Regions from separate parts of the Bradyrhizobium sp. WCU1 genome, predicted to be linked through region 2. Evidence: riboswitches for the same ligand, from Rfam matches in the RefSeq annotation. Region 2 holds a riboswitch; the other holds the start of a gene.
The links. A riboswitch is a leader RNA that binds a small molecule or an ion and turns the genes downstream of it on or off. The one in region 2 is predicted to bind glycine.

Region 1 (10,138 bases), 150 kb from region 2:
AGCAGCACCGCCTGCGCCAGATTGAGCGAGGCGAAGCCCGGATTGACCGGAAAGGTGATGATGCGGTTGGCGAGCGCGACCTCGTCGTTGGTCAGGCCGGAGCGCTCCCGCCCGAACAGGATGCCGGCGCCGCCGCCGGACGCGACATGGCCGACGATCTCGCTGGCCGCGCCTTCTGGCCCGACCACCGGCTTGGCCTGGTCGTGGGCGCGGGCGGTGGTCGCGAACACCAGCGTGAGGTCGGCGATCGCCTGCTCGACGGTGTCGAACAGTTCGACGGAATCGATGATGTGGTCGGCGCCGGCAGCAGCGCGCTGGGCGGCGATGTTCGGCCAGCCGTCGCGCGGATTGACGATGCGCATCCGCGTCAACGCGAAATTGCCCATCGCGCGCGCGGCCATGCCGATGTTCTCGCCAAGCTGCGGCTCGACCAGGATGACGACGGGACCGGCAAGGTCGTGCCCTGCCTTGGTCTTGTCGGTGCCGGACATCTCACTTCACTTTCTGATTCAACGTCTGAAGATTTTGAATCAGCTTCCGAAGCGGCTGATTCAAAGTCTCATACAGGTCCCCGAAACCAGCTTTGCACCGGTTTTGCGCGGGACCAATTTCTCCAAGCAGATAACAGGGTTAGCCGCGATTGCGAATCCTCAATCGGAATCCCGTTCGCACAACGCCGGGGTCGCCGCTTGCGCGCGCTTCGCCTTCGGATAGGCTATCAACCACAACCAAAGCGAAGCTGTAAAGGCACGCTTGAGACGCCGGTTGAACGGCGAGGCACCTTGGGGGAGACGACGATGCGGGGCAGATGGACGCTGGCGATTGTGGGCCTGATCTTGATCGTGGCGGGGAGCCTGCTCGCCCACTTCACGCAGACCGCAGGCGGCATCCGGATCGAGGATGTCAGGTTCAAGGGCGCCAAGGGCAACACCATGAGCGCCCTGCTCTACGTCCCGCCGAACGCGACGGCGCAGATCCCGGCGCCCGGCATCCTCGCCGTCCACGGCTATATCAATTCGCGCGAGACCCAGGACGGCTTCGCCATCGAGTTCGCCCGCCGCGGCTATGTGGTGCTGGCGCTCGACCAGACCGGCCACGGCTATAGCGACCCGCCCTCCTTCGCCAACGGGTTCGGTGGACCTGACGGCCTCGCCTATCTCCGCAGCCTGCCCTTCGTCGACAAGGAGAACATCGGCCTCGAGGGCCACTCGATGGGCGGCTGGACCGTGCTGGCGGCTGCCGCCGCGATGCCCAACGACTACAAGTCGATGGTGCTGGAGGGCTCGTCGACCGGCAAGCCATTTGCCGCCGAGGGCACCACCAGCTGGCCGCGCAACACCGCGCTGGTGTTCGCCCAATACGAGGAATTCCCCGACCTGATGTGGGGCGTCCAGCTCGCCCGCGACGTCACCACGAGCCCGAAACTCTGGGCGCTGTTCGGCACCCAAGGCGCGGTCGAGCCGGGCAAGGTCTATGGCGACCCGGCCAACGGCACCGCGCGGGTGCTCTACACCCCCGCGATGACCCATCCGGCCGAGCACATCTCGCATGAGGCGATCGGCTACAGCCTCGACTGGTTCGCCAAGACGCTGAAAGGCGGCACGCCGCGCCCGGTCGACGACCAGATCTGGTTCCGCAAGGAGATCGGCACGCTGATCGCCCTGATCGGTTTCGTTGCTCTCGTCATCGGGACGTTCGACGGGCTGCTGGAGGCCCAGATGTTCTCCCGCCTGCGGCTACCGGCGGTTGCCGACGGCACCATGCCGCCGCATCAGGCGGCGAGCGGCCGGCGCTGGACCACGGCATTCATCCTGTCCGCCTTCGTCCCGGCGCTGACCTATTACCCGGCCTTCGCGCTCGGTGGCACCTTCGTCACCCCGAGCGCGGTCCTGCCGCAGGGCATCACCAACCAGATCCTGGTCTGGGCCATCATCAATTTGCTGATCACGCTGGCCCTGATGCGGTTCGCCCCCAAGCGCGCCAGCCGGGCCGGCCTGATCGGTCAATCCGTCGTGATCGCGCTGGCCTCCGTGGCGGTGGGCTACGCCGCGCTCTGGCTCGCCGACCTCGCGTTCAAGATCGACTTCAGGTTCTGGATCGTCGCGCTCAAATTGATGAGCGCGAAGCAATTCCTCATCTTCCTGATCTATCTGATTCCGTTCACGGCGTTTTTCGTCGTGGCGCTGCACGTGCTACACCGGAATTTCTCGACCATGAGCGCGCCGCGCGGGGCGCTTTATCTGACCAACATCCTGGCGCTGACGCTTGGCTTCATCGTGTTGCTGGTGCTGCAATACGGCACGATGTGGCTGACGGGGAAGCTGTTCAACCCGCTGCCGGACCCCGGCTTCGTGCCGCTCTCGACCATCGTCGCGATCCAGTTCGTACCGCTCTTGGCGATCGTGGCCGTGATCGCGACCTTTACCTGGCGGCGGACCGGATCCAGCCTGCCGGGCGCCCTGATCGCGGGCCTGTTCGTGACCTGGTACATCGTGGCCGGGACCGCCACTCAGGTCCCATTTTAGGTGAAATGATGGGCTGAAAGTGCATAACCGGTGCGCTTTCGCCCGTCCCCGGGCAGTGCTATAGCGCAGGCGTATTTTCCAACCCGCCGTCAAAAGCGCGCTGTTCCCAAGAGGGCCTCTCCGTCATGGCAAAAATCAAGGTATCCAATCCCGTCGTCGAGCTCGACGGCGACGAGATGACCCGGATCATCTGGCAGTACATCAAGGACAAGCTGATCAACCCGTTCCTGGATGTCGAACTGCTCTATTTCGATCTCGGCATGGAATACCGCGATGAAACCAACGACCAGGTGACCATCGACGCCGCCGAAGCCATCAAGAAGGTCGGCGTCGGCGTCAAATGCGCCACCATCACCCCCGACGAGGCCCGGGTGAAGGAGTTCGGCCTGAAGCAGATGTGGAAGTCGCCGAACGGCACCATCCGCAACATCCTCGGCGGCGTGATCTTCCGCGAGCCGATCATCTGCAAGAACGTGCCGCGTCTGGTTCCGGGCTGGACCAAGCCGATCATCATCGGCCGCCACGCCTATGGCGACCAGTACCGCGCCACCGACATCAAGTTCCCCGGCAAGGGCACGCTGTCGCTGAAGTTCGTCGGCGAGGACGGCACCGTGATCGAGCGCGAAGTGTTCAAGGCGCCCGGCGCCGGCGTCGCGATGGAGATGTACAATCTCGACGACTCCATCATCGATTTCGCGCGCGCCTCGCTGAACTACGGCCTGCTGCGCAACTACCCGGTCTACCTCTCGACCAAGAACACCATCCTCAAGGTCTATGACGGCCGCTTCAAGGACATCTTCCAGGACATCTACGACCGCGAGTTCAAGAAGGAATTCGAGGCCAAGGGCCTGACCTACGAGCACCGCCTGATCGACGACATGGTGGCCTCGGCGCTGAAATGGTCCGGCGGCTATGTCTGGGCCTGTAAGAACTATGACGGCGACGTACAGTCCGATACCGTGGCCCAGGGCTACGGCTCGCTCGGCCTGATGACCTCGGTGCTGCTCACCCCGGACGGCAAGACGGTGGAAGCCGAAGCTGCCCACGGCACGGTGACCCGGCACTACCGCGAGCACCAGAAGGGCAAGGAGACCTCGACCAACTCGATCGCGTCGATCTTCGCCTGGACCCGCGGCCTCGCCCACCGCGCCAAGCTCGACAACAATCCGGAGCTGGCGAAGTTCGCCACCACCCTGGAGAAGGTCTGCGTGTCGACCGTCGAGGAAGGCTACATGACCAAGGACCTCGCGCTGCTGGTCGGCGCCGACCAGCGCTGGCTCTCGACCACCGGATTCCTCGACAAGGTGTCCGACAATCTCGTGAAGGCGATGGCCACCTAAAGGCTGCCGTCTTGGAATGATGGGTGCGAGCATGACCAAGGCCCTTGTCAGAGCCGTCGTGCTCGCATCATTCGCGCTCACAGGGTCGGCGGCATCAGCTGCCGATCCCCTGCCGGACGCCGTCGCGGCGCCTAGCGAGATTCCGGTCCTGTCAGTCCATGCCGAGGGTGTGCAGGTCTACGAGTGCAAGCCGGTCACCGACGGCAAGCTCGCCTGGTCGTTCCGCGAACCGGTCGCCACCCTGATCGCCGACGGCCGCACCGTCGGCCGGCACTATGCCGGCCCGAACTGGGAGCATGTCGACGGCAGCGCAGTGACCGCCCGCACCACCGGCAGCGCGCCCGGCGCGACCCCTGCCGACATCGCCTGGTTGAAGCTCGAAGTGATTTCCCACCGCGGCAACGGCCTGTTCTCCAGTGTTGCCACGGTGCAGCGGATCAACACCTCGGGCGGCGAGCTCAGCGGCGCCTGCGACAAGGCCGGCGCGCTTGGGAGTGCGGCGTATTCGGCGGATTACGTTTTCCTGCGGAGAGACTGACTAGTCCCGGATGCCGCCGTCGGCCTCGCCGGGCGGCTGGGCGATCTCCGCGACGGCGAGGTCGCCGCCGGCCGTGAGCGGATCGGCGAGCCGCGCCTCGGCCGTCTCCCGGACATGTGCGGCGAGCGCCGGCATGCGCTCGATCAGGGCATGGAAGTCCTGCGCATCGAGCAGCAAGAGCTTGGTCTTGCGCGTCGCCGTTACCGTGCCGGAGCGATTGGTCCTGCGCAGCAGCGCGATCTCGCCGAAGAACGTGCCGTCGGCAAGCCGGACCCGCTGGCTCGGCAGGTCGATCTCGACCTCGCCCGCCGTGATGAAATACATTGATGAGGCCGCCTCGCCGCGCCGCACCAGCACCTCGCCGGCCTCGATGGTCTGCGAGCGCAACAGGCGCATGATGTCGGCGATGTCGGCAGCGCCAAGATGCGAGAACAGCGGCACCCGCGCCAGCATGCCCCAGGTCACCACGAAGTCGCGGCGCCGGACCTCCTCGGCGAACGCGCTCGAGATGATCGCGACCGGCAGCGCGATCATCGCGAAGCCGACCACGATCGCAACCACGGTGACGATCCGGCCGAGCGGCGTCACCGGAACGACATCGCCATAGCCGACCGTGCCGAGCGTCACGATCGCCCACCACATCGCCTGCGGCATGGTGCCGAACTTGTCCGGCTGCACCTTGTGCTCGATGGCATAGAGCAGCGCGGCGAACAGCAGCACGGCGCCGGTCAGGATCACGACGCAGCCGAACAGCGTGCGCCGCTCGGCATGCAGCGCCGCCAGAAGCGAACGCATCGCGGGCGAATAGCGCACCAGCTTCAGGAACGGCAGCATGCCGAACAGCACCAATGCGATCTTGTCGTTGATGACCAGGGCGACGGCCGACGGCAGGAACGCGAGCAGGTCGATCACGCCGAGCGCCGAGCAGGCGTATTCCAGCCGCGCCTTCAGCGGCGTCATGTCGCGCAGGGAATGGCCGACCACGCTCCAGAGCCGCGCGGCGTATTCGAGCGCGAAGGCGATGACTGCCGCGACTTCGACCGCGGTCAGCAGCCATCCGAACTGTGCATCGATCTCGGGCACCGAGGCCAGGATCGCCGCCAGCACGTCGACGGTGATGATCGCGACGATGAACCCGGCAAACCGCGAGCCGCCCGAATGCGGCAAATCATCGCGCTCGAGTAGCTCGTAAAGACGGTCACGCAGTCCGGGATGGCTGATCGTGGGCTTGAGCGGAGCTGTCGCCACGATCAGCCCTTCCGTCAGGCGCCGGCCATCGCTTGTTCGATCGCCGACAGCGCGGCGTCGGCCTTGGCGCCATCGGGCCCGCCGGCCTGCGCCATATCGGGCCGGCCGCCGCCGCCCTTGCCGCCGAGCACCTCGGAGCCCTTGCGCACCAGTTCGACCGCGTTGAACCGCGAGGTCAGATCGGCGGTGACGCCGACCACGATGCCGGCCTTGCCGTCCTCGGTGACGCCGACGATCGCGACCACGCCGGAGCCGATCTGCTTCTTGCCGTCATCGACCAGGCTCTTCAAATCCTTGGTCTCGACGCCCTCGACCGCGCGCGCCAGCAGCTTGACATTGCCGACCTCGCGAACGGCCGAGGCCGCGCCGTTCGACGCACCGCCGCCGCCCATCGCGAGCTTCTTCCGGGCATCGGACAGGTCGCGCTCGAGCTTCTTGCGCTCCTCCATCAGCGCTGTGATGCGCGCCGGGACGTCCTCGATCGTGGTGCGCAGCTCGGCCGCCGCGGTCTTGGCCAGCGCCATGGTGTCGTTGGCATGCTTGCGCGCATGACGCCCGGTCAGCGCCTCGATGCGGCGGACGCCGGAGGCGACCGCGCTCTCGCTGGTCACCGAGATCAGGCCGATGTCGCCGGTGCGGCGGACATGGGTGCCGCCGCAGAGCTCGACCGACCAGCCGAGCGCGTTCTGGCCATGCTCGCGGGCGCTCTTGCCCATCGAGACGACGCGGACCTCGTCGCCGTATTTCTCGCCGAACAGCGCACGCGCACCGGCCTCACGGGCATCGTCGACAGCCATGACGCGGGTCGTCACCTCGTCATTCTCGAGCACGACATCGTTGGCGATGTCCTCGACCCGGGCGAGTTCTTCGGGCGTGATCGGCTTCGGATGCACGAAGTCGAAGCGCAGGCGATCGGGCGCGACCAGCGAGCCACGCTGCGCAATGTGATCGCCGAGCACCTGGCGCAGCGCCTCGTGCAACAGATGCGTCGCGGAATGGTTGGCGCGGATCGACGAACGCCTGGCGTGGTCGACCTCGAGCTGCAGCGCCGTGCCGGCCTTCAGCGTGCCCTGCTCCACCGTGCCGACATGCACGAACAGATCGCCGGCCTTCTTCTGCATGTCGGTGACGCGGAATTTGACGCCCTCGCCCGTGAGCACGCCGATATCGCCGACCTGGCCGCCGGACTCCGCGTAGAACGGCGTCTGGTTCAGCACGATCGCGCCGCTCTCGCCGGCCTTGAGGCTATCGACCTCGGCGCCGTCCTTGACCAGCGCCGTCACCGCGCCTTCCGCGCTCTCGGTCTCATAGCCCAAAAACTCCGTTGCGCCGAGCTTCTCGCGCAGCGGAAACCAGATCGTCTCGGTTGCCGCCTCGCCCGATCCGGCCCAGGAGGCGCGCGCCTTCTCGCGCTGGCGGTTCATTGCATCGGTGAACGATGCCTGGTCGACGCTGATGCCGCGCGACTTCAACGCGTCCTGTGTCAAATCCAGCGGGAAGCCGTAGGTGTCGTACAGCGTGAACGCGGTGTCGCCGTCGAACATGTCGCCCTTCTTGAGGCCGGCGCTCTTCTCGTCGAGGATCGACAGGCCCCGCACCAGCGTCTTGCGGAAGCGGGTCTCTTCGAGCTGCAGCGTCTCCTCGATCAGCTTCTCCGCGCGCACCAGGTCCGGATAGGCCTGGCCCATCTCGCGGACCAGCGCCCAGACCAGGCGATGCATCAGCGGCTCGCTCGCGCCGAGCAGCTGCGCATGGCGCATCGCGCGGCGCATGATCCGGCGCAGCACGTAGCCGCGGCCCTCGTTCGAGGGCAGCACGCCGTCGGCGATCAGGAACGCCGACGAACGCAGATGGTCGGCGATCACCCGGTACGACGCGACGTTCTGCGCGTTCGGCCCATGACCGAGCGCCGAGGAAGCCGCATCGATCAGATGGCGGAACAGATCGGTCTCGAACACGCTCTCGACGCCCTGCAGGATGCAGGCCATACGCTCCAGGCCCATGCCGGTGTCGATCGAGGGACGCGGCAGCGCCACGCGCTCCTCCTTCGTCACCTGCTCGTACTGCATGAACACCAGGTTCCAGAATTCGAGGAACCGATCGCCATCCTCTTCCGGGCTGCCGGGAGGTCCGCCCCAGATGTGCTCGCCGCGATCGATGAAGATCTCGGAGCACGGACCGCACGGGCCGGTGTCGCCCATCGCCCAGAAATTGTCCGAGGTCGGGATGCGGATGATGCGATCGTCCGAGAAGCCCGCGATCTTCTTCCAGTAGCCGGCCGCCTCGTCGTCGGTGTGGTAGACGGTGACGAGCAGCTTGTCCTTCTTCAGCCCGAAATCCCTGGTAATCAGATTCCAGGCGAGCTCGATCGCGCGTTCCTTGAAGTAGTCGCCGAACGAGAAGTTGCCGAGCATCTCGAAGAAGGTGAGATGGCGCGCGGTGTAGCCGACATTGTCGAGGTCGTTGTGCTTGCCGCCGGCGCGGACGCATTTCTGCGAGGTCGTGGCGCGCTGATAGCCGCGCTTCTCGACGCCGGTGAAGACGTTCTTGAACTGCACCATGCCGGCATTGGTGAACATCAGGGTCGGGTCGTTGCGCGGCACCAGAGGCGACGACGCCACGATCTCGTGGCCGTTCTCCTTGAAGAAGTTCAGAAATGTCGACCTGATGTCGTTGACGCTGCTCATGTTCATCCAATCGGAAAAATGGGGCCGGCCAGTCGCAAAAAGGCGTCATTTCCGGCCGAACGCTTTTAGACATTGCCAGCTGCGGTGTCCAGAAACTGTGCAGCCGGATCATGGGCTTGCCGCGGCAGCACAAAGCCCATTGGATAGTTGTTGCAGCTGCGTTGACAGGCTTGGCGGCGGCGTGTTTTCTACTGGCCTGTTAACCCGTCACGTCGGGAGAGACCGGCCTTTCTTTGGGCCGGCGCCGAAGGAGCAACCGCCCCGGAAACTCTCAGGCAAAAGGACCGCGTGACGTCTGACATCTGGAAAGAGGCGCTGGGGTTGTCCCCGATTGCGTCCGCCGACGGGATAATACTCTCAGGCACAGCGACAGATGGGGCTTTCTGCAGGTTCCTCAAGGGGAAATAGGTCCCCGTGGGAACCGCGAGGGCCCTGTGATGCTTGCGCACGAAACTTCCCCGCTGAAACAGACCCCGCTGCATGCGCTGCATCTGGCGCGCGGCGCCAAGATGGTCCCGTTCGCCGGCTACGACATGCCGGTGCAGTACACGGCCGGCGTGCTCAAGGAGCACCTGCACACCCGCAAGGACGCCGGCCTGTTCGACGTGTCCCACATGGGACAGCTCGTGCTGAGGGCCAAATCCGGCAAGGTCGGCGACGCGGCGCTGGCGCTGGAAAAACTGGTGCCGCAGGACATTGCCGGCATCGCGCCGGGACGGCAGCGCTACGCGCAATTCACCAACGATGACGGCGGCCTGCTCGACGATTTGATGGTCGCGAATTTCGGCGATCATTTGTTCCTGGTGGTCAACGCCGCCTGCAAGGCCGAGGACGAGGCGCATCTGCGCGCGCATCTCACCGATGCTTGCGAGATCCTGTCGCTGGCTGACCGCGCGCTGATCGCGCTGCAAGGCCCGAAGGCCGAATCGGCTCTGGCGAAGCTTTGTGCAGATGTCAGTTCGATGAAATTCATGGACGCCGGCCCGCGCCGCGTCGCCGACATCGACTGCTTCGTCTCACGCTCCGGCTATACCGGCGAGGACGGTTTTGAGATTTCCGTTCCGGCCCACAAGGCGGAGGCCCTGGTCACTGCGCTGCTCGACAATCCCGACGTGCTGCCGATCGGGCTCGGCGCGCGCGACAGCCTGCGGCTCGAGGCCGGGCTCTGCCTCTACGGCCATGACATCGACACGACGACGACGCCGGTCGAAGGCGCACTGGAATGGTCGGTGCAGAAAGTCCGCCGCAGCGGCGGCGCTCGCGCCGGCGGTTTTCCGGGCGCCGACAAGATTCTCGGCCAGTTCGCACAAGGCGCTTCCCGCCGCCGCGTTGGTCTGAAGCCTGAGGGCCGCGCGCCGGTGCGCGAGGGCGCCGCGCTGTTTGCCGATGCCACCTCGTCCGAGCAGATCGGGAAGGTGACCTCGGGCGGCTTCGGCCCGAGCCTCAATGCACCGGTTGCGATGGGTTATCTGCCGACCGCTCTTTCCGCCGCCGGCACCACCGTTTTCGCCGAACTGCGCGGCCAGCGGCTGCCGCTGAAAGTCGCGTCCACGCCCTTCGTTCCCAATACCTACAAACGCTAAACGCCAGAGGATCTCTCCATGACGACGCTGTACACGTCCGACCACGAATGGCTCCGCATCGAGGGCGACGTCGCCACGATCGGGATCACCGACTACGCGCAGTCGCAGCTCGGCGACGTCGTGTTCGTCGAACTGCCCAAGGTCGGACGCAGCCTGAAGAAGGCCGAGGCCGCCGCCGTCGTCGAATCCGTCAAGGCCGCTTCCGACGTCTACGCGC
Region 2 (10,138 bases):
GCGAGATGGCGATCATGGGCGCGACGATCGAACGCATCGCGGGACGCCAGGGCTTTGCCGGCTGCGTCCGCGCCCGTTTCCCCCATCCGAAGCAAGGCCAGCCCGGCATCCTGATTGCCGGCCATCTCGACACCGTGCACCCGGTCGGCACCATCGAGAAGCTGCAATGGCGGCGCGAAGGCAACAAGTGCTTCGGGCCCGGCATCTTCGACATGAAGGGCGGCAACTATCTGTCGATCGAAGCGATCCGGCAATTGGCTCGCGCGTCCTTCACGACGCCGCTGCCGATCACGGTGCTGTTCACGCCCGATGAAGAGGTCGGCACGCCCTCGACGCGCGACATCATCGAGGCCGAGGCCGCACGCAACAAATATGTGCTGGTGCCGGAGCCCGGCCGGCCGAACAACGGTGTCGTCACCGGCCGCTACGCGATCGCGCGCTTCAACCTCGAAGCCACCGGCAAGCCGAGCCATGCCGGCGCGACGCTGTCCTCCGGCCGTTCCGCGATCCGGGAAATGGCCCGGCAGATCATCGCTATCGACGGCATGACCACCGAGGACTGTACCTTCTCGGTCGGCGTCGTGCATGGCGGCCAATGGGTCAATTGCGTCGCGACCACCTGCACCGGCGAAGCGCTCAGCATGGCCAAGCGCCAGGCCGATCTCGACCGCGGCGTCGAGCGCATGCTGGCGCTGTCAGGCACGGCCAACGACGTCACTTTCAAGGTGACGCGCGGCGTCACCCGCCCGGTATGGGAGCCGGATGCCGGCACCATGGCGCTGTATGAAAAGGCAAAAGGCCTCGCAGCGGCGATGGGCCTCGACCTGCCGCATGGCAGCGCCGGCGGCGGATCGGACGGCAACTTCACCGGCGCAATGGGCATCCCGACGCTCGACGGCCTCGGCGTTCGCGGCGCCGATGCGCATACGCTCAACGAACACATTGAGGTCGACAGCCTTGCCGAGCGCGGCCGCCTGATGGCGGCACTGCTGGCGACGCTCGACTGACGTCGATTGCACTGCACAACACGTTGGCACTGCCAGATCGAAATTTAGCCTTGTCCATTTTTGAGGCTTCGCCTACGGTCCGGCCGTCCAACTCGACGATGCGGGAGAGATCGAAGCGACAACATTCGTGTTGTCAGCTTCGGCGCCGACGGAGCAACCGCCCCGGAAACTCTCAGGCAAAAGGACTGTATCGTCAGGACGATCTGGAGAGAGACGGACACGACCGCACATCAAGGGCCGTGACGTCCACCGAAGGGGATAGTTCGCGATCGGGCACAGGTCCGATGCGGATCAAGCTCTCAGGTACCGTGACAGATGGGGCGCTGAAACAGCCGGTTGCACCGGCGGTTCGGCGACTCTAATCCACGGGAGCCTGAAGACCACCATGCCACACATTGCGATCATCGGCGCCGGCATCACCGGCGTGACGACGGCCTATGCCCTGCTCGAGCGCGGCTACCGGGTGACTGTCCTCGACAGGCATCGCTACGCCGCGATGGAGACCTCGTTCGCCAACGGCGGACAGCTTTCCGCCAGCAATGCCGAAGTCTGGAACAGCGCCGCGACCATTCTCAAGGGGCTGCGCTGGATGCTGCGAAGCGACGCTCCGCTGTTGATGAATCCGAAGCCGAGCTGGCACAAATATTCCTGGATCGGCGAATTCGTCGGCAGCATCACCCGTTATCGCGCCAACACCATCGAGACCACACGGCTCGCAATCGAAGCGCGCAAGTATCTGTTCTCAATCGCGCAGCGCGAGAACATCGCCTTCGATCTCGAGCGCCGCGGCATCCTGCACGTCTATCACGACAAGGCCGGCTTCGACGCGGGCCTGCGCGTCAACACGCTGCTGCAACAAGGCGGCCTCGACCGACGTCCGGTGACGGCGGACGAAATCCGCACCCTCGAACCCGCGCTGCAGACGAGCTGCTATGGCGGCTTCTTTACGCCGTCGGATGCGACCGGCGATATCCACAAGTTCACGCGCGGTCTCGCCGAGGCCTGCATCCGTCGCGGCGCGAGCTTTGTCCATGAAGCCGATGTCGACACCATCGCGCGCGGCGATGACGGTTTCCGCATCGGCTGGAACGACGTCGCTTCGCATGACGCCGAGGTCGCGCAACGGCACGAGCTGCAGGCCGACGGCATCGTCATCTGCGCCGGCGTGGCAAGCCGCCACTTCGCAAGCCTGCTCAACGACCGCGTCAACGTCTATCCGGTGAAGGGCTACTCGATCACGGTGCAGCTCGATGCGCCGCAAAGCCGCGACGCTGCGCCGACCGTCAGCCTGCTCGATGAAGCGGCAAAAATCGTCACCAGCCGGCTCGGCGCCGACCGCTTCCGCGTCGCCGGCACCGCCGAGTTCAACGGCTTCAACCGCGATATCCGCGCCGACCGCATCCAGCCGCTGGTGGATTGGGTGCGGCATCATTTTCCGGGGATCGATACATCGAAGGTCGTGCCGTGGGCGGGCCTGCGCCCGATGATGCCGAACATGATGCCGGTGGTGCGCTCGGGACGGATTCCTGGCGTGTTCTACAACACCGGCCACGGTCATCTCGGCTGGACACTCTCGGCCGCGACGGCACAGATGATCGCGGGTGCGATCGATGACTGGCGCGACCTCGACACGCCTTCAATGGTGCCATCGCAGGCCGATGCGATCGAGCCTGCCCGCGCAGCTTTCCCCTAATCATCCGACCGGAGAGGAAGAATATGTGCGTATTTGCGTGTGTCCAAGTCGGGATTCGCTGGGAATCGCCGCGTGACAACGATTAGCGTCGTAATGGGGAAAAGCGCTTCAGCGCGGGAGGGGACAATGCGCATTGGGGTCACGGGCACGCATGGCATTGCGGCCCGGAGCGGCATTCCGGCCGGCACGCGTGTCGTTGGCAATCGCTTCGGCGGACCGATACGCAATCTCGCCATCGGCACGCGCATCGGTTGCGCGCGCCATCTTTCCGAAACGCTCATTGCTCAAGGCTCCACGAAAGGCGCGACATGACAACCGGGACGTTGACCAAGGCGGATCAGATTGCCGCCGAGTTGTGCGCGGCCGTCGATCGAAACTTCGACGATCAGATCGCGTTCCTGTCGCGCATGGTGCAATTCCGCAGCCTGCGTGGACAGGAGGCGCCACAGCAACATTGGCTGGCCGAGCAATTCGCCAAGCGCCGCTACGACGTCGATGCATTCAGCCTTGCGGACGTCAACCTGATGAGCCATCCGAAAGCAGCACCGATGGACGGCATCGATCTTGCCGGATCGCAGCAGGTCGTTGCGACGCTCAACAGCAAGGGCAGCGGGCGCAGCCTGATCCTGCAAGGTCATATCGACGTGGTGCCTGAAGGGCCTGCTGACCTTTGGGACCAGCCGCCGTTCTCGGGCGCCGTGCAGGACGGCTGGATGTTCGGGCGTGGCGCGCAAGACATGAAGGCCGGCGTCTCGGCAATGATCTTCGCGCTCGATGCGATCCGCGACGCCGGCTATGTTCCGGGCGGACGCATCCATCTGCAGACCGTGACCGAGGAAGAGAGCACCGGCAACGGCGCATTGTCGACGTTGATCCGCGGCTATCGCGCCGACGCCTGCCTCATTCCCGAACCAACCGGACACACGCTGACGCGTGCCCAGGTCGGCGCCGTCTGGTTCCGCCTGCGCGTCCGCGGCACGCCGGTGCATGTCGCCTATTCGGAAACCGGGACAAGCGCCATCCTGTCGGCGATGCATCTGGTGCGCGCGTTTCAGGATTACACCAAGGCGCTCAATGCCCGGGCGCTCGACAACAGCTGGTTCCGCAGCGTCAAGAACCCGATCAAGTTCAACGTCGGGATCATCAAGGGCGGCGATTGGGCCAGTTCGACCGCGGCCTGGTGCGAACTGGATTGCCGTCTCGGCCTGCTGCCGGGCGAAACGCCGCAGCAGGCGATGCAGGGCATCGAGGAGTGCCTGGCCGACGCGCACAAGGCCGACGAGTTCCTGTCCGGCAATCCGGCTGAACTGGTGTGGAGCGGCTTTCAGGCCGACGCAGCGGTCTGCGAGCCCGGCAGCGAAGCGGAAGCAGCCCTGTCGGCTGCCCATCATTGCGTCTTCCAGGCTCCGATGCAGGAGCGCCTGTCGACGGCCGTCAACGACACCCGCTACTATTGTGTCGATTACGGCATCCCTGCACTTTGCTATGGTCCTTACGGTGTCGGCCCACATGCGTTCAACGAACGTGTCGAGCTCGACAGCCTTCGCAAGACAACGCAGAGCATCGCACTGTTCGCCGCCAACTGGTGCGGCGTGATGAGAGCGTGAATGAACGTGTCGCTTCAGCTCGGTGGCACACGACGACAAGTGCAATTCGAAATAGCAGCATCAGACCAGGGAAGGCCGCCAACGGCACGACCCTCGCCTTGATATAACGTCGCCATTGGCACAGTATTTGCCTGCAAATTCATCACGTTCGCGCTGGCTTTGACACAAGACGCAGAAGCGCATGAGACACATCACGGGGACACCATGAGTATGATGCGGCCCAGCCTTCGCTTCACACCATCTGACGGCAGGAGATAGCAGCGATGATCGGATATCTGCTTCGCCGCATCCTCGCTGCCATTCCCGTGATGGGCGTGGTGGCCCTGTTCGTGTTCCTGTTGCTGCGGCTGACGCCGGGCGACCCCGCCGCAATCCTCGCCGGCGACAATGCGACGCCGGAACAGCTCGAGCGCATCCGTACCTCGCTTGGTCTGAACGAGCCGATCTACATCCAGTTCTACACCTGGGTCGCGAAGCTCCTGCACGGCGACCTCGGCGTCTCCCTGATCTCGAACAAGCCGATCCTCGAGATGATCGGCCCGCGCCTCGAGCCGTCGATCTCGGTCGCGCTCGCCACCATCGTCCTCTCGATCCTGGTCGCGGTGCCGCTCGGCGTCATCGCGGCGTGGAAGCACGGCACCTGGATCGACCGCTGCGTGATGGGGCTGTCGGTGCTCGGCTTCTCGGTGCCGGTGTTCGTGATCGGCTATGTGCTGATCCAGGTGTTCGCGATCGATCTGCGCTGGGTGCCGGTGCAGGGCTTCAAGAGCATCTCGGCCGGCTTCGGTCCGTTCTTCGAGCGCATCATCCTGCCGACCTGCACCCTCTCCTTCATCTATGTGGCACTGATCGCGCGCATGACCCGGGCCTCGATGCTCGATGTGCTGGGTGAAGATTACGTCCGCACCGCGCGCGCCAAGGGCATCGGCGAGACCGGCGTGCTGCTGCGCCACGCACTGCGCAACGCCGCGGTGCCGGTGATCACCGTGATCGGCTCCGGCTTCGCACTGCTGATCTCCGGCGTCGTCGTCACCGAAAGCGTGTTCAACCTGCCCGGCATCGGCCGCCTCACCGTCGATGCGGTGCTGGCGCGCGACTATCCGGTGATCCAGGCCATGATCCTTCTGACGTCGGGCATCTATGTCGGCGTCAATCTGTTGATCGACGTGGCGTACACCCTGCTCGATCCTCGTATCCGGTACTGAGCAATGGCGATCGAAACCCTTCCCGAAGCCTCTCTCCCCGTCACCCGGCCGTTCCGCGTCAAGTTCGGCTTCCTGACCTCGACGCCGATCATCGCGGTCGCAACGATCTGTCTCGTCCTCATCATCCTGATGGCGATCTTCGCGCCGCTCCTTGCGCCTCGTGATCCACTCTTGCTGACGCCGTCGCTGCGGCTGAAGCCGTCGAGCGCGCAATATTTGCTCGGCACCGACGCCTATGGACGCGACCTGTTGTCGCGCATCATCTACGGCGCGCGGATCTCGCTGGTAATCGGGCTCGGCGCCGCCGTCTGCTCGATCGCCATCGGGCTCCTGATCGGCCTCGTCGCCGGCTTCTTCCGCTGGGTCGATGCGGTGATGATGCGCGTGATGGACGGCTTGATGGCGATCCCGGCCATTCTGCTCGCAATCGCCGTGGTCTCGCTGTCTGGCGCCAGCATCTGGACCGTGATGGTCGCGATCACCATCCCCGAGATCCCGCGCGTAGCACGCCTGGTGCGCTCGGTGGTGCTGACCGCGCGCGAGGAGCCCTATGTCGAGGCCGCGATCTCGCTCGGCTCGAGCCTGCCGAAGATCATGTGGCGGCATTTGATGCCGAACACGATCGCGCCGCTGATCGTGCAAGGCACTTATGTCTGCGCGTCCGCGATCCTGACCGAGGCGATCCTGTCGTTCCTCGGCGCCGGCATCTCGCCGGAGACGCCGACCTGGGGCAACATCATGGCCGAGGGCCGCGCGTTCTTCCAGGTCAAGCCGTCGCTGATCTTCTGGCCGGGACTTCTGCTCTCGATCGCCATTCTCAGCATCAACCTGATCGGCGACGCCGCGCGCGATGCGCTCGATCCCCGCATGAAGCAGCGTGAGGGCAAGTGACGGCTTCGATGCAATCGAAGCCGTCATCCCGGGGCGCGCAGCGAACCCGGGATCTCGAGATTCCGGGTCTGGTCCTGGCGCACCATCCCGGAATGACAGTGGGTAAATTCCTTCGCAGCCGCGCCAAGAGAGCCTGACATGACCAACGTCGTCCTCGACATCAACAACCTCGTCGTCGGCCTCGGCCGCAAGGCGGACGCGCATCGCATCATCGACGACCTCTCCCTCCAGGTGCATGAGGGCGAGACGCTGTGCCTGGTCGGCGAAAGCGGCTCGGGCAAGTCGGTGACCTCGCTAACCACGATGGGCCTGTTGCAGAAGGGCACGCTGGTGCCGTCGGGCGGCAGCGTCAAGCTGGTCGGCGAGGAGCTGCTCACTGCCACTGACCGCCGGCTGCGCCAGCTGCGCGCCACGCGAATGGCGATGATCTTCCAGGAGCCGATGACCGCGCTCAATCCGGTGGTCCCGGTCGGCCGCCAGATCGACGAGGTGCTGCGCGCCCATACCGATCTCGACTCCCGCGCGCGGCGCCAGAAGATCCTGGCGATGATGGAGCATGTGCGGCTGCCGGACGTGCAGCGCATCTTCTCTTCCTACCCGCACCGCCTCTCCGGCGGACAGCGCCAGCGCATCATGATCGCGATGGCTCTGGTGCTGGAGCCGAAGCTCCTGATCGCGGACGAGCCGACCACGGCGCTCGACGTCACCACCCAGAAGCAGATCCTCGCCCTGATCCGTGATCTGCAACGCGATCACGGCACCGCCGTCCTCTTCATCACCCACGACATGGGCGTGGTGGCCGAGATCGCCGACCGCGTCGCGGTGATGCGGCACGGCCGGCTGGTCGAAACCGGCCCGCTGCAGGATGTGCTGCGCAATCCGAAGATGGAGTACACCCGCAACCTGCTGTCCTCGGTCCCCAGCCTCGTGCCGCGCGCGCCGCGCCCGGAGACGAAAGAGCCGGTGGTGCTGGAAGCCAACGAGCTCAGCAAGGTCTACCGGGAGCGGTCGCTGTACGGCAAAGCCCGCGAGGTCGCCGCCGCCAGCAACGTCACGCTCACCTTGCGCAAGGGCCGCACGCTCGGCATCGTCGGCGAAAGCGGCTCCGGCAAATCGACGGTGGCGCGCTGCATCGTCCGGCTGATCGATCCGACCTCGGGCGGGGTGCGCCTCGCCGGCCGCGAGATCTCCGATTTGTCGCGCCGGCTGTTGCAGCCGCATCGCCAGAAGATCCAGATCATCTTCCAGGACCCCTACCGCTCGCTCAATCCGCGCGTCACGGTCGGCGAGAGCATCGCGGAGGGCCCGATCAATTACGGCATGCCGCGCAAGGACGCGCTGGCGCGGGCCCGCGAGTTGCTCGAGCTGGTGCATTTGCCGCCCGACGCGATCTCGCGCTATCCGCACCAGTTCTCCGGCGGCCAGCGTCAGCGCATCGCGATCGCGCGCGCGCTGGCGCTCGATCCCGACGTGCTGGTGGCGGACGAGGCGGTATCCGCGCTCGACGTCTCGGTGCAGGCGCAGGTTCTGCAGCTGCTTGACGAAATCCAGCGGCGGCTCGGCATCGCGCTGCTGTTCATCACGCATGATTTGCGCGTCGCCGCCCAGATCTGCGACGACGTCGCCGTGATGCAGCGTGGACGGGTCGTGGAACAGGGACCGGCGGCGGAGGTGCTGACCAATCCGCAGCAGGCCTATACCCGCGCACTGCTCGAGGCGGCGCCCGGGCGCGGCTGGGACTTCGCCAACTTCCGCCCCGTTTCGGAAGGCATTGTGGCGACGGCCTAGGTCTTTAGCCTCAAGCCTTTACGCCCACAGGGCATGCAAATCCGGTGGTGCTCCCCGGCTTGCGCTTGGCGCGACGACACGCTTAACGTCGCCCGCCAGAGCGCGATCCGGAGAGGCGAACCGGCCTTCGAAGATCATGCTGATATTGAAAAGGCGAGATGATGCGATTGCTTCCAAATCGCATCACAAGCGAAGAAACGTGTCGAGACCTACTTGATGACCCGTATTGCCGTTGGCGGCTTCCTGCACGAGACCAACACCTTCGCACCGACGAAGGCAACTTACGACGACTTCGTGCATGGCGGCGGCTGGCCGTCGATGACGCGCGGCGCCGAGGTGCTCAAGGTCATGCGCAAGATCAATGCCGGCCTTGCCGGTTTTGTCGAGGCGGCGGAAGCCAATGGTTGGGAGCTGGTGCCGACGATCGCGACCGGGGCGACCCCGTCGGCACATGTGACGAAGGACGCCTTCGAGCGGATCGTCAAGGACATGGTCGACGGCATCGCCGCGGCCGGGCCGATCGATGGCGTCTATCTCGACCTGCACGGCGCCATGGTGACCGAGCATTATGACGACGGCGAAGGCGAAATCCTCGCCCGCGTGCGCAAGGCGATCGGCAAGGACATTCCGCTGGTAGCGAGCCTCGATCTGCATGCGAACGTCTCACCCGAGATGATCGAACATGCCGACGCGCTGATCGCCTACCGCACCTATCCGCATGTCGACATGGCCGACACCGGCCGCGCCTGCGCGAGGCATCTGGCCTTGCTGCTCAAATCCAGACAACGTCTCGCAAAAGCGTTCCGGCAGCTGCCGTTCCTGATCGCGATCAGTTGGCAATGCACCAACGACCAGCCGGCCAAGGGCATCTATCAGAAACTTGCGGCGCTGGAGAGCGACGCGGTTCCGACGCTGTCGTTTGCGTTCGGCTTCCCGGCCGCCGATATCAGGGACTGCGGCCCGAGCGTATTCGCCTATGGCCGGACCCAGGCCGACGCCGACGCTGCCGCCGACAGCATCGCCGCGCTGGTCGAACGCCACGAGAACGATTTCGACGGCCCGATCCATACGCCCGACGAGGGCGTGCTGCTTGCGATGAAGCTCGCGGCGACGGCGTCGAAGCCGATCGTGATCGCCGACACCCAGGACAATCCCGGTGCCGGCGGCAATTCCGACACCACGGGCATGCTGCGTGCGCTGGTACGCAACGGAGCAAGCGCGGCCACCGGCGTGATCTGCGACCCGCAATCCGCGCGCGCTGCGCACGCGGCCGGCGTCGGTGCGACCGTCACGCTCGATCTCGGCGGCAAGTCCGGCATTCCCGGTGATGCGCCCTACAGGGAAACGTTCGTCGTCGAGCAGCTCTCGGACGGCCGGTTCGTCGCGCCGGGACCATTTTACGGCGGCCGCGATATGGATATGGGACCCTCGGCCTGCCTGCGGATCGGCGACGTCCGCGTCGTCGTCGGCTCCTACAAGGCGCAGCTCGCGGACCAGGCGATGTACCGCTATGTCGGCATCGAGCCGACCGCGCAGAAGATCCTGGTCAACAAGAGCTCGGTGCATTTCCGCGCCGATTTCGAGCCGATTGCCGAGAAACTGCTGATCTGCGCCGCGCCCGGGCCGATGCCCGCCGATCCCGCCACGCTGCCGTGGAAACATTTGCGGCCGGGCATTCGTATCAAGCCCAACGGCCCGACTTTCACCCCCTCCTCCCCATCACGCACAGACGGATAGAGACCATGCCGACCATCGAGCGCATCGACAGTTTTGCCGACGAACTCACCGCCATCAGACGGGATCTGCATGCGCATCCCGAAATCGGCTTCGAGGAGGTGCGGACATCGGGCATCGTGGCCGAGAAGCTGACGAGCTGGGGCATCGAGGTGCATCGCGGCCTCGGCGGCACCGGCGTGGTCGGCGTGCTCAAGGGCAAGGGCAGCGGCA

Region 1: another riboswitch for glycine. It lies ahead of gcvT (glycine cleavage system aminomethyltransferase GcvT); the one in region 2 lies ahead of ACTUWL_RS29585 (D-amino acid dehydrogenase).

Annotation. Positions count from the first base shown of each region.
Region 1 is NZ_CM130280.1:6,175,502-6,185,639, reverse strand. It holds gene ACTUWL_RS28875 (TrmJ/YjtD family RNA methyltransferase) at 1-491, opposite strand, end outside; gene ACTUWL_RS28870 (alpha/beta hydrolase family protein) at 798-2,525, shown strand; gene ACTUWL_RS28865 (NADP-dependent isocitrate dehydrogenase) at 2,651-3,865, shown strand; gene ACTUWL_RS28860 (DUF3455 domain-containing protein) at 3,897-4,403, shown strand; gene ACTUWL_RS28855 (cyclic nucleotide-gated ion channel) at 4,404-5,654, opposite strand; gene alaS (alanine--tRNA ligase) at 5,666-8,338, opposite strand; glycine riboswitch at 8,541-8,635, shown strand; gene gcvT (glycine cleavage system aminomethyltransferase GcvT) at 8,776-9,921, shown strand; gene gcvH (glycine cleavage system protein GcvH) at 9,940-10,138, shown strand, end outside.
Region 2 is NZ_CM130280.1:6,321,502-6,331,639, reverse strand. It holds gene ACTUWL_RS29590 (M20/M25/M40 family metallo-hydrolase) at 1-1,007, shown strand, start outside; glycine riboswitch at 1,099-1,205, shown strand; glycine riboswitch at 1,209-1,324, shown strand; gene ACTUWL_RS29585 (D-amino acid dehydrogenase) at 1,393-2,700, shown strand; gene ACTUWL_RS29580 (hypothetical protein) at 2,827-3,012, shown strand; gene ACTUWL_RS29575 (ArgE/DapE family deacylase) at 3,009-4,307, shown strand; gene ACTUWL_RS29570 (ABC transporter permease) at 4,571-5,512, shown strand; gene ACTUWL_RS29565 (ABC transporter permease) at 5,516-6,403, shown strand; gene ACTUWL_RS29560 (ABC transporter ATP-binding protein) at 6,542-8,191, shown strand; gene ACTUWL_RS29555 (M81 family metallopeptidase) at 8,408-9,928, shown strand; gene ACTUWL_RS29550 (M20 aminoacylase family protein) at 9,934-10,138, shown strand, end outside.